4 regions of the Lonsdalea quercina genome follow, and region 2 is predicted to be linked to each of the others. Evidence: predicted binding sites of a transcription regulator. Region 2 holds the regulator's gene; each other region holds the start of a gene.
The links. Region 2 encodes CRP, which controls carbon source genes, mostly activating them, when cyclic AMP is high. Its sites were predicted from a motif close to ATGTGANNNNNNTCACAT; they were not measured.

Region 1: yrbN (protein YrbN) is a predicted target of CRP. The motif match lies at 1,141-1,158, and genes of this name have one in related genera.
Region 3: focA (formate transporter FocA) is a predicted target of CRP. The motif match lies at 1,616-1,633, and genes of this name have one in related genera.
Region 4: BLU64_RS08795 (sugar transporter) is a predicted target of CRP. The motif match lies at 1,157-1,174, and genes of this name have one in related genera.

What each region holds. Positions count from the first base shown of each region.
Region 1 covers NZ_FNQS01000007.1:205,040-208,368, reverse strand. Annotated here, with positions in the region: gene pnp (polyribonucleotide nucleotidyltransferase) at 1-45, shown strand, start outside; gene nlpI (lipoprotein NlpI) at 173-1,057, shown strand; gene yrbN (protein YrbN) at 1,165-1,239, shown strand; gene BLU64_RS11500 (DEAD/DEAH family ATP-dependent RNA helicase) at 1,232-3,079, shown strand; gene BLU64_RS11495 (luciferase-like monooxygenase) at 3,138-3,329, opposite strand, start outside.
Region 2 covers NZ_FNQS01000012.1:81,629-84,957, reverse strand. Annotated here, with positions in the region: gene BLU64_RS14910 (phosphoribulokinase) at 1-297, shown strand, start outside; gene BLU64_RS14905 (OsmC family protein) at 334-741, opposite strand; gene crp (cAMP-activated global transcriptional regulator CRP) at 1,064-1,696, shown strand; gene argD (bifunctional acetylornithine/succinyldiaminopimelate transaminase) at 1,747-2,979, opposite strand; gene BLU64_RS14890 (aminodeoxychorismate synthase component II) at 3,095-3,329, opposite strand, start outside.
Region 3 covers NZ_FNQS01000005.1:59,000-62,328, forward strand. Annotated here, with positions in the region: gene ycaO (30S ribosomal protein S12 methylthiotransferase accessory factor YcaO) at 1-1,172, shown strand, start outside; gene focA (formate transporter FocA) at 1,693-2,550, shown strand; gene pflB (formate C-acetyltransferase) at 2,607-3,329, shown strand, end outside.
Region 4 covers NZ_FNQS01000005.1:126,731-130,059, reverse strand. Annotated here, with positions in the region: gene BLU64_RS08795 (sugar transporter) at 1-1,097, opposite strand, end outside; gene BLU64_RS08790 (ABC transporter permease) at 1,299-2,219, opposite strand; gene BLU64_RS08785 (sugar ABC transporter ATP-binding protein) at 2,291-3,329, opposite strand, start outside.

The DNA of each region.
Region 1 (3,329 bases), on a different contig from region 2:
ACTCCTCAGTCTCAGGAACCTGCGGTAGCCCCCGACGTAGAATAACGGATAATCATTTAGCAGCTCCTTACCGAGTTAGGGAGCTGCGTGTATGATGGGGATCGGATATCCTTATAGATACCGTCGCGGGACAGGATGTTCATCCTTTGTTTGTCTTCTTCGGGAGTGGGTAATGAAGCCTTTCTTGCGCTGGTGTTATGTCGCGGCAGCACTCATGCTTGCAGGATGCAGTAGCATGGATTGGCGCAAAAATACCGTTTTGGCGGTCCCGTTGCAGCCCACGCTGCAGCAGGAAGTCATTCTGGCTCGTATGGAGCAAATCCTGGCCAGTCGAGCGCTTACTCCTGATGAACGAGCACAGCTGTTATATGAGCGCGGAGTGCTGTATGATAGCTTAGGGTTACGGGCATTGGCGCGGAATGATTTTTCACAAGCGCTTTCTATCCGTCCCGACATCCCAGAGGTCTTCAATTATCTGGGGATTTACTTAACGCAGGCAGGCAATTTTGATGCTGCCTATGAAGCGTTTGATTCTGTACTAGAGCTTGATCCAACTTATAATTATGTGCGTCTCAATAGGGGGATCGCCTTGTACTACGGCGGTCGGTACCAATTGGCGCAGGATGATCTGCTAGCGTTTTATCGAGACGATCCCAATGATCCTTTCCGTTCCCTGTGGCTGTATCTGGTCGAGAGAGAAATCGATCCTGATAAGGCCATAAGCGCATTAAGAACGCGCTACGAGGGAGCAAAGAAAGGTGTGTGGGGATGGACTATTGTCGAATTCTACCTGGGCGATATCAGTGAAAAGACACTGATGCAGCGCTTGCAGGAAGAAGCAAAGGATAACACTTCGCTCGCTGAGCATCTCAGTGAAACTGACTTCTATTTAGGTAAGCACTACCTAAGTCTGGGGGACAAGGACACCGCTTCGGCGCTGTTCAAGCTGACGGTGGCTAACAATGTTCATAACTTTGTTGAGCACCGCTATGCATTGTTGGAATTGGCGCAGTTAGGCCAAGAGCAAGACGACCTATCAGGATCGGACCAGCAATAGCTGACGAACAATACTCAGCCTGGAATCAAAATGATTTCTATCGCCTTTACTGGTGAGGGCTTTTTTGTTCGCTTTTTAATCCAATTTGAGCCGGTTCACACTTTTCAATGAAAATGACTGAAAATTTTCTCGACGAGTTATGTAGACTGGCCGCCATCTACGAGGCACGTGTACATGACTAAGCTTGAAACCTCTTTTGCCGATTTGGGGCTGTCTGCTCCGATTATTAATGCCCTGACCGATCTGGGCTACGAAAAGCCTTCGCCGATCCAGGCGGAATGTATTCCTCACCTGCTGAATGGCCGTGATGTGCTGGGTATGGCACAGACAGGCAGCGGTAAAACCGCCGCATTTGCGGTGCCGTTACTGAATAACCTGAAACCTGAATTGAAAGCACCGCAGATTCTGGTGCTGGCGCCGACCCGTGAGCTGGCGGTTCAGGTATCTGAAGCTTGTAATGATTTCGCTAAACACATGCATGGCGTCAACGTGGTTGCCCTGTACGGCGGCCAGCGTTATGACGTACAGCTGCGCGCTTTGCGTCAGGGACCCCAGATCGTGGTCGGTACACCGGGCCGTCTGCTTGACCACCTGAAACGTGGCACGCTGGACCTGTCCAATCTGAGCGGTTTGGTTCTGGATGAAGCCGATGAAATGCTGCGTATGGGCTTCATCGAAGACGTAGAAAACATCATGGCGCAGATCCCGGCTGAACATCAGACCGCGCTGTTCTCCGCGACGATGCCGGAAGCGATTCGTCGTATTACTCGTCGTTTCATGAAAGATCCACAGGAAGTCCGTATTCAGTCAAGTCTGACGACGCGTCCGGATATCAGCCAGAGCTACTGGATGGTGCACGGCGTTCGTAAAAACGAAGCGCTGATCCGTTTCCTTGAAGCGGAAGATTTCGATGCGGCGATTATTTTCGTACGTACTAAAAACGCGACGCTGGAAGTAGCTGAAGCGCTGGAGCGCAGTGGTTACAACAGCGCAGCGCTTAACGGCGACATGAACCAGGCTCTGCGTGAACAAACGCTGGAGCGTCTGAAGAACGGTCGTTTGGATATCCTGATTGCAACTGACGTTGCTGCACGTGGTCTGGATGTTGACCGCATCAGCCTGGTCGTCAACTACGATATCCCGATGGATGCGGAATCTTATGTTCACCGTATCGGCCGTACCGGTCGTGCGGGACGCGCCGGTCGTGCGATCCTGTTCGTTGATAACCGCGAACGTCGCCTGCTGCGTAACGTCGAACGCACTATGAAGCTGACTATTCCTGAAGTGGAACTACCGAACGCGGAACTGCTGGGCGAACGCCGTCTGGCCAAGTTTGCCGCCAAGGTTCAGGTCCAGTTGGAAAGCAGCGATCTGGATATGTACCGCGCGCTGCTGGCTAAACTACAGCCGCAGGAAGAGCTGGATATGGAAACGTTGGCTGCCGCACTGCTGAAGATGGCGCAGGGCGAACGTCCGCTGATTTTGCCGCCGGATCCGGTATTTGATCGCCGTCCGCGTCGTGAAATGCGCGATCGTGACGACCGCTTCGACCGTCGCCGTGAAGGGGGACGTGATGGTGAACGTCCGCAGCGCCGTGAACGTCGTGATGTTGGCGATATGGAACTGTATCGCATTGAAGTTGGCCGTGATGATGGCGTTGAAGTTCGTCACATCGTGGGCGCGATTGCGAATGAAGGCGACATCAGCAGCCGTTACATCGGTAACATCAAACTGTTCGGTACTCATTCCACGATTGAGCTTCCGAAAGGGATGCCTGGCGATCTGCTGTCACACTTCACTCGTACGCGTATTCTCAACAAACCGTTGAACATGCAGCTTCTGGGCGATGCTCAGCCGCACGAGCGTCGTGAAGGTGGGCGTGGTGGCCGTTCATTCGGCGATCGTCCTACCGGTGGTCGTCCCGCTAATGGCGGTCGTGGTCGCTCCTTCAGCGGCGAACGTCGTGAAGGCGGTGGTGAACGTCGCGGTAACCGTGCACCTCGTCAGCCGTCCAATTCCTAATCACTTTGGACTAACGTGGTAACACGCATCAAGCCAGCCTTCGGGCTGGCTTTTTTTGTCAGTCGATTCTTGCTTCTCTAATCACTTCCTGCTGTAACTTCCCCACAATCTCGAATGAACGCAGTCTGGCCTCATGGTCGAAAATTGAGGCGTTGATCATTAGCTCATCCGCCTGAGTTTGCCGCAACAGCATCTGTAATCCATGACGTACCTGCGAGCGATCACCCACGATGGAAAGTCGTAGTGTCTG
Region 2 (3,329 bases):
ACCTACATCACGCCGCAGTTTTCACGCACGCATATCAACTTCCAGCGGGTGCCGACCGTCGATACGTCCAACCCCTTCGCGGCGAAAGCAATTCCGTCGTTGGATGAGAGTCTGGTGGTCATACATTTCCAGCGCCTGGAGAATATCGACTTCCCCTATCTGCTGGCCATGCTGCAGGGGTCGTATATTTCCCATATCAATACGCTGGTGGTGCCCGGCGGTAAAATGGGGCTGGCGATGGAACTGATTATGATGCCGCTGGTGCAGCAGCTACTGGAAGGCAAGACGATCACGTAAGAGCGTAACAATACGGCCTGAACGGCCGTATCTGTATCAATCGAGGGTAATCACTTCGTGACTGTGCGTGATAGTCACCGACGCGCCCAGCATCAACGCCACCGAGCAGTACTTGTCTGCCGACAAGGATACCGCGCGCGACACGGCTTGTTCGGTCAGCCCTTTGCCGGTCACGATGAAATGCAGGTTGATGGCCGTGAACAGCCGGGGCGCTTCCTGCCTGCGCTCGGAGGTGAGACGCACCTCGCAGTCCGTCACATCGTGACGTCCTTTTTGCAGAATAGACACGACATCGATAGCGCTGCATCCTCCCGCCGACATCAACAGTACTTCCATCGGGCTTGGTGCTTTGTCGCCCGCATTGCCGTCCATAACAATCTGGTGGCCGGAGGCGGATTCGCCGATAAATGTTAACCCTTCAACCCATTTCACCCGCGCTTGCATAGCCTTACACTCCCACTCAACTTTTTTTGAAATTTTATCGCGCTTATGTAGAAAATGCCTGAGTATCAAGGCGTAATCATGCTGAAGCGAGACAACACAAGACAGTACTCTCAACCTGTGTTACAAACAGAGGCAGCATCCGGTGCGTTCTGCGCAATGTTGAAAACAGCAGTTTGCAGAGTCACCTGACAAAGAGGTTTCAGTCAATTCCCTGACAGATTTCGCCCATCGAAATTTGAATTATAACTAGAGTTATCATGCCTTACAGGGAACTCTGGGCCCTGTGATTTACGTAGTGAATTACAACAGAGGATAACAGCGAATGGTTCTCGGCAAACCGCAAACAGACCCGACTCTTGAATGGTTCCTTTCTCATTGCCATATTCACAAGTACCCCTCAAAGAGTACGCTGATTCACCAGGGTGAAAAAGCAGAAACGCTTTACTACATTGTAAAGGGTTCCGTTGCCGTATTGATAAAAGACGAAGAAGGGAAAGAGATGATCCTTTCTTATCTGAATCAAGGGGATTTCATTGGTGAGCTAGGCTTGTTCGAAGAAGATCAGGAACGTAGCGCCTGGGTGCGAGCCAAGAGCGCCTGCGAAGTGGCAGAGATTTCCTATAAAAAATTCCGCCAGCTGATTCAGGTCAACCCCGATATTCTGATGCGCCTGTCATCCCAGATTGCGCGAAGACTTCAGGTCACCTCCCAGAAAGTGGGCAATCTTGCATTTCTTGACGTCACTGGCCGCATCGCACAGACCCTGCTAAACCTTGCCAAACAGCCTGATGCCATGACGCATCCAGACGGCATGCAGATTAAAATCACTCGACAGGAAATCGGCCAGATTGTGGGCTGCTCTCGCGAAACCGTCGGCCGAATACTAAAGATGCTGGAAGATCAGGAGCTGATTTCAGCACACGGTAAAACCATCGTGGTCTTCGGCACTCGTTAGCCTCAACACTAGACTTATGAACAGCGCGCAACGCGCTGTTCACGCTCCGCTTAGAGATTCGATTCGCCCTTAACCACCCGAGCGACCGCTCTCGCAAACAGCGCCATACCCTCATCAATATCGTCCAGTTCAATCACCAGCGACGGCACAAAGCGGATAACGTCAGGACCCGCGACCAGAATCATCACACCCAACTCGGCGGCAGCCGTCAGAAAATCGCGCGCCCGGCCATGCCATTGAGGTTTCAGCTGTGCGCCAAGTAACAGGCCCATGCCGCGCACACCGTCGAATATATCGAATTGTTGATTGATGGCGTCCAGCGCGGAAATAAAGCGATCGTGTCTGGCGGAAACGCCCGATAGCACTATTGGTGTATTAATGACGTCCAATGCCGCTTCCGCCACCGCACAGGCCAGGGGATTGCCGCCATAGGTGGTGCCATGAGTGCCGACCTTCATGACAGAGGCGACGTCCTCGGTGGTCAGCATCGCGCTGATGGGGAATCCGCCGCCCAACGCCTTGGCGGTCGTCAGAATATCAGGCGTCACGCCATAGTGCATATAGGTAAACAGCTCGCCGGTACGCCCCATGCCGCACTGCACCTCATCAAACACCAGCAGCGCCTGATGTTGATCACATAGTTTTCGCACGCCTTCCATAAATGCCTGCGTGGCCGGCAGCACGCCGCCTTCGCCCTGCACCGGCTCCAGTACCACGGCGCACGTATGATCGTCGATCACCGCCTTCACCGCATCCAGATCGTTAAACGGCACATGAATGATATCGGCGGGCTTCGGCCCGAATCCGTCTGCGTACTTCGGCTGCCCGCCGACCGAGACGGTAAAGAGCGTGCGGCCATGAAATGCCTGATGGAAAGCGATAATCTTGGTTTTATACGGACTGAATCGTTCGATGGCGTAGTGACGCGCCAGTTTGAAGGCCGCCTCGTTGGCTTCCGCGCCCGAATTGGCGAAAAACACGCGTTCAGCGAACGTCGCTGCAATCAGCTTGCTCGCCAGTCGCAGCGCGGGTTCGTTGGTGAAAACGTTGCTGGTGTGCCACAGCGTTTCGCCCTGGGTCTTGAGGGCATTCACCAGCGCAGGATGGCAATGCCCCAACGCCGTAACGGCGATACCGCCGGAAAAATCGATGTATTCCTTACCCTGCTGATCCCATACCCGGCTGCCTTTCCCCCTCACCGGTACGAACTGAGCCGGTGCATAAACAGGAAGAATGACCTTATCGTAGGTATCACGCGTTACTGCGGTTTTATCTGTTGCCATCTGCTGCCCCGCTTTAAGATTTCATGTTTAATTTGAAATTATAGTCATCAAATATGCATAAAAAATCAAAGACAGGCAATTATTAATCCGCATGGATAGCCAATAAGCGGCGGACTCATTCTCCGTGCAGAAAATTACGCAACAGCTTATGCCCCTGCTGACTCAAAATGCTTTCCGGGTGAAACTGCACGCCCTCCAGCGGCAGACTCCGATGACGGATCCCCATGATTTCATCCAGGGTTCCTGCGCTATTTTCCGTCCAGGCGGTGATTTCGAAGCAGTCCGGCAGCGAGGCGCCGTCGACGATCAAAGAGTGATAGCGCGTCACCGTCAGCGGCTGCGCCAACCCG
Region 3 (3,329 bases), on a different contig from region 2:
TTTCCGAAGTGTTCGAGCGCTATGTTAAGAACAAAATCATCGCGGAAGCCATTAGCCTGCCGAAAATTCCGGCGGATGTGCTGTCCCGCTATCCCGGCGTTGTCGAAGCCATCACCACGTTAGAGCAGGAAGGTTTCCCGATTTTCGCCTTTGACGCCTCTCTGGGCGGAAAATACCCGGTGATCTGCGTGGTGTTGTTCAACCCGGCCAACGGCACCTGCTTCGCTTCGTTCGGCGCGCACCCTAACTTCGGCGTCGCGCTGGAGCGCACTGTGACGGAGCTGTTGCAGGGACGCGGGTTGAAAGATCTGGATGTCTTTACCCCGCCGACGTTCGACAATGATGAAGTCGCCGAGCACACAAACCTGGAGACGCACTTCATCGACTCCAGCGGTTTGATCTCCTGGGATCTCTTTAAAGACGAGTCCGATTACGCCTTTAGCGACTGGGATTTCAGCGGTACGACCGAGCAGGAATTGGCGACGCTGATGGACATCTTCCGGACGGAAGACGCAGAGGTGTATATCGCTGATTATGAGCATCTCTCCGTTTACGCCTGCCGTATTTTGGTACCCGGCATCTCAGATATTTATCCCGCCGAAGACCTCCTGCTGGCCAATAACAGCATGGGCGCGCATTTGCGCGAGACCTTACTGACTTTGCCTGACAGTCAATTAGAACAGGAAGAGTATCTGGGGCTGCTGCAACAACTCGACGACGAAGGGCTGGACGACTTCACCCGCGTACGCGAACTGTTAGGTATCGCGACCGGCAAAGATAACGGCTGGTTCACGCTGCGAATCGGAGAACTTAAATCCATGCTCGCGCTGGCGGGCGGCGATCTGGAACAGGCGCTAAACTGGGTCGAATGGTCACGGGATTTCAACCAGTCTGTCTTCAGCCAGGAACACAGCAACTATTATCGCTGCCTGCAAACCCTCTTGGAACTAGCGCTGGAACCGGAAAGAGAGGCGGCACAGTATTACGATGCGTTAGTTAAGATGTACGGCCAGAATACTGTTGAAGATGCCAGCGCGGCCATCGCGGGCGAATCCTGCTTCTATAAGCTTTTCTCTGTCGATGCCTCTCTGACCGCTTTGCCAGCTCATCAGTCTCTGCTGGCGGCCTATGAAAAGCTGCAACAGGCCAAACGTAAACACTGGCAGTCTTAACCGTCCTATCAGTACGGCAAGCTTATGCTTGCCGTGTCTCAACATGATCCCGTTTTTTATTAGTTGGGTATATATTTACACTCTGATGGATTCCCATTGCTGCAACAATGCTTTACACTCCCCGCGGCTGTTCACCCCGGTTTCCGTTTTTCATCAGTCAATATTATTTTTGATTGAGCTAGGGTTATTTTTTTCTAACACCTTAATTTAATTATGGATATTATTTTCGATGTTACTGGTTGGTTAAATTTCGACTGATGGCGATGAACTTAACCGCTATAATTACGATATAAGCGCGGTTTTTTAATAAAAAACACCTATTTCAATGTATCCGATTAAACGTTTTTTATATTTTTTAAAAAATATTTTTTCGTTAAAAATCATTCGGTTAACCTAAATTTCATCGCATAACAGACGGTCCAATACCCACCAAGTACCCGCCGTTATGATCCATATCAAATTTCGCATTAATATGCTTTGTTAATATCACTGCGCTGATAAACTTTAAGAGAGAGTTAGTGTGAAAGCTGACAACCCCTTTACTCTGCTACTACCGACAGCAATGGCAAAAGTTGCTGAAGATGCAGGTGTCTATAAAGCGACAAAAAAACCGCTTACTACATTTTCCCTCGCGATATGTGCGGGAGTTTTCATCTCCATCGCATTTGTTTTCTACATCACTGCCACGACCGGGTCAGCCACTATGCCTTTCGGCATGGCCAAGCTGATCGGCGGTATCTGCTTTTCTCTAGGGCTGATGCTAGTGGTGGTCTGCGGCGCAGATTTGTTTACGTCCACCGTGTTGATTCTTGTGGCTAAGGCCAGCGACCGCATTACTTGGCGTCAGTTAAGCTGTAACTGGGTGAACGTTTATTTTGGGAACCTGGTGGGAGCGCTGATCTTTGTTGCGCTGATTTGGTTCTCGGGCGAACACACGGTCGCTAACGGCGCATGGGGCTTGAATGTTCTGCAGACAGCGAATCACAAGCTGGAGCATACGTTCACTGAAGCGCTGAGCCTCGGCATTCTGGCAAATCTGATGGTCTGTCTGGCCGTCTGGATGAGTTACTCCGGCCGTACCCTGCTCGACAAATGTCTGGTCATGGTTTTGCCGGTAGCCATGTTCGTGGCCAGCGGCTTTGAGCATAGCATTGCAAACATGTTCATGATTCCCATGGGAATTGTGATTAAAAACTTCGCTTCGGAAGAGTTCTGGCATGCCATTGGGATGGCGCCGAGCCAATTCGAACACCTGACCATCCACAATTTTATTGTCGATAACCTGATCCCGGTCACTATCGGCAACATCATTGGGGGCGGGTTGTTGGTAGGCTTAACTTATTGGGTTATTTATTTGCGCGGTGGAGACAAGCACTAGGGTGTTATCGGCCGCAACATCGGGTTTTAAAAATCCATACAAAAGGTAGGTGTAAAATGACCGATCTGAATGAAAAATTAGCCAATGCATGGCATGGTTTTAGCAAAGGTGAATGGCAGAATGAAGTCAATGTTCGCGACTTCATCCAGAAAAACTACACGCCGTATGAAGGCGATGAGTCTTTCCTGGCGGGCGCTACTCCTGCGACCAGCGCGCTGTGGGATAAAGTCATGGAAGGCATCAAACAGGAAAACCGCACTCATGCGCCTGTTGATTTCGATACCGATCTTGCTGCCACTATCACCTCACATGACGCGGGCTACATCGATAGCAAGCTTGAAAAAGTGGTTGGTCTGCAGACTGATGCTCCGTTGAAACGCGCACTTATCCCCTTCGGCGGCATTAAGATGGTTGAAGGTTCTTGCAAGGCATACAACCGCGAGCTGGATCCGGAACTGAAAAAAATCTTCACCGAATACCGTAAAACGCACAACCAGGGCGTGTTTGACGTTTATACCCCGGACATCCTGCGTTGCCGTAAATCCGGTGTTCTGACCGGTCTGCCGGATGCGTATGGCCGTGGCCGTATCATCGGTGACTACCGTCGCGTTGCGCTGTACGGTATCGACTACCTGATGAAAGAGAAATTCGCACAGTTCAGCTCTCTGCAGAGCAAACTGGAAAACGGCGAAGATCTGGAATCAACTATCCGTCTGCGTGAAGAAATCGCTGAACAGCATCGCGCTCTGGGACAGATCAAAGAAATGGCAGCCAAATAT
Region 4 (3,329 bases), on a different contig from region 2:
CCGATCGTACTCATGCCCAAATAGAGACTGACTTTACTGCCGAGCAGGGCGCCGGCGCCGATGCCCAGGTTATACAGGCCCGAGAAGATGGACATTGCCACGTCGCTGGCATCGGGAGCAAGGCTCAGAACGTTGGTCTGCATCGCCAGACCAATCCCCATGACCGCCATGCCCCATACCATACACAAAATAATCATGCCGGATTCGTAGCCGGCGGCAGGCAGCAGCAGCAACAGCGAAAGCACCAGCAGTCCAATCGCGCTGAGCAGAAAACCGGTCGGATGTTTGTCGCTGTAGCGGCTATACAGCACGCTGCCGAGAATGCCCGCAGCCCCGAATAGCAGCAGGATCAGCGTGGTGAAGTTTTCCGACTGACCGGCCACATTCTGGATAAACGGTTCAATATAGCTGTAAGCCGTGAAGTGCGCGGTGACCAGAATGACGATCAGCACATACACCGTCACCAGCTCCGGACGCTTGAACAGCATGGGAACGCTGGCCAGCGAGCCAGAGTGTTCGCTTGGCAGACGCGGCAACAGTCGCGCCAGCAGGATCAGCGAAATCGTGGCGCCGACAGCAATCACCATGAAGGTCACGCGCCAGCCCAGCAGCTGGCCGACAACACGACCCATCGGCAGGCCCAGCACCATCGCCAGCGCCGTACCCGTGGCGAGCATACTCAATGCGGCCGCACGTTTTCCCGGCGGCGCCATGCGGATCGCCAGCGAGGCGGTAATCGACCAGAACACTGAGTGCGCCAGCGCCACTCCGGCGCGGGAAATCACCAGCACGGTGAAGTTCCAGGCCATCGCCGATAGCACATGGCTGGCGATAAACAGACAAAACACGCCGATCAGCAGTTTGCGTCGCTCGATGCCGCTGGTTAGCAGCATGCAGATCAAGGACGCCAGGGTGACAATCCAGGCGTAGATGGTAATCATCAGCCCGACTTCTTCTGTCTTCATGGCAAAACTCTGCGCTATGCCGCTGAGAAGTCCGACTGGGATAAATTCTGTGGTATTAAAAATAAATGCTGCAACAGATAGCGTAATGACACGCATCCAGGCTGTGGAGCGTGATGGAGCGGCGGATTCCATAAATGTTTCTCGAGATTAATAAGGGCGGACGCGCTTATTTTAGACAAAGAGGTAAAAGAATACGATGTAGTTCACAATTTTGTATGAATTTTTTTAAGCGAAATGTGTGCTTTATAACGAGAATTTAACCGGTTTGTGCAATAACAGGCGTGGTTACCGGCGTATCAATCTGAAAAGGCTTTTGATACGCCGGAACGGCGCTTACCGCTTTTGGAAGTAGGTCATCGCCAGTGCGGCGGCGAGCACCAGCCCTTTGATGATGTCCATCGCGTAATAGGGCACGGACAGCATGACCAGACCATTCTGCAACACGCCCAGCAGCACGGCCCCGACCAGCGTGCCTAGTGCGTTCGGTTTGCCGGAACCGGCGAGCGAGAAACCGATATAGGCGGCCGCCACGGCATCCATCAGGTAGCCGCCGCCGGCATTGACCTGAGAAGAACCGATGCGCGATGCCAGCAAGATACCGCCCAGCGCGGCCAACAGTGAGGAGAATACGTAGGCCAACACCCGGTAACGCGCGGTGCGAATACCCGCGAGACGCGCGGCTTCGGGATTACCGCCGATGGCATACATCCGACGCCCGTGTTGGGTCAGTGAGAGGTACAGTTGTACGACGACGGTGACCACCAGCATGATCACGACGATGGTGGGCACCTGCCCGAGGGTGGAGAAAAACGCCGGGATCAGACCTTCCGCCATTTCTCCGCTGGGTAAAACCATGTTTTGGGTGATGGAGCCGCCGTAGCTATAGGTCATCGCGACGCCTTGAATTACAAACAGACTCGCCAGGGTCGCCAGCATGTCCGGAATGCGCAGAATGACGATCAGGAAGGCGTTGAATAATCCCACCAGCATGCACAGCGCCAGCGTCAGCAAAATCGCGCCCGTCGTGCCGAAGCCGTACCAGACGAACAGCGAAACCACCAGCGCGTTAGCCAGCGAGGCCGTTGACCCCACAGACAGGTCGAAGCCGCCGACAGACAGTGACAGCGACACGCCGATCGCGATCACCGTCACAATGGCGATGGAGCGTAGGATGTTGATGATGTTGTACGGGTCGAGGAAATTATCTGATGCCAGTCCAAACAGCACCACCAGCGCGACAACGGTCAGCAGCATGCCCCATTTGTACAGGAAATCGAACAGACGATTAAAGGCAGGGAAATCCCCGTTAGATGAATGTGGCTGACTCACGCAGGAGTTCCTCCGGTTGAATACAATAAAAGCGTTTCTTCGTCCGTCGTCGCGGCGTCCAGTTCCGCTACGATACGGCCGTCCCACAGCACGCAGATGCGATCGCACAGCCCCACCAGTTCGGAAAATTCGCCCGAGGCGTAAATGATGCCTTTCCCCTGACGCGACAGCTCACCTATCAAACTAAACAAATCCTGCTTGGCTTTGATGTCCACGCCTTTGGTCGGTTCGTCGAAAATCAGCACCTGCATATCACTGCGCATCCATTTACCGATGGCGACCTTTTGCTGGTTGCCCCCGGATAATCGACGAATGGTCTGCTGCGGCCCTCGGGTACGAATGTCGAGCTGCCGGATCAATGTTTTCGCCCAGGCGGCGGCCTGACGTCCACTGAACACGCCCCAACGGGAAAAGCTGTCGCTGGCGGCGATACTCAGGTTCATGGACACGGTGTCATCAATGAAAATGCCTTCCTTGCGGCGCTCTTCCGGCACCAGTGCGATCCCGGCAGAGACCGCGTGGGCAGGCGTACGGGGCTTCCAGGGCTTTCCCCGATATTCTCCCGCGTTAATGCGACAGCGGCTCGCCCCAAACAGCGCCTTGCACAGCTCAGTCTTTCCGGCGCCCGCCAGACCGGCAATGCCCAGAATTTCGCCTTTGCGCAGCGTCAAAGAGATATCCTGCAGCAACATGTCGTCATGCAGGCCTTCAACGCGCAACAGCGTCTCGTCATGCGTCAGTGGTGAGCGAGGCGGGAAGATGTCGGTTAACTGATGGCCGAGCATATTTTCAACGATCTGTTCGCCGCTCAGCCCTTGCATCGGCGTACGGCTAACGAATTCGCCGTCGCGCAGAACCGTCAGCGTGTCGCAAATCGCTTTCAGTTCGTGAATGCGGTGGGAGATAAACACGATGCCGATGCCCTCTGCCTGCAGGCGACGCACAACGGCAAAGAGCCGTTCGCTCTCCTCCTGGTCCAGCGGCGCCGTCGGCTCGTCGAGGATCAGAAAACGGCAGTCATGCGATAGCGCGCGC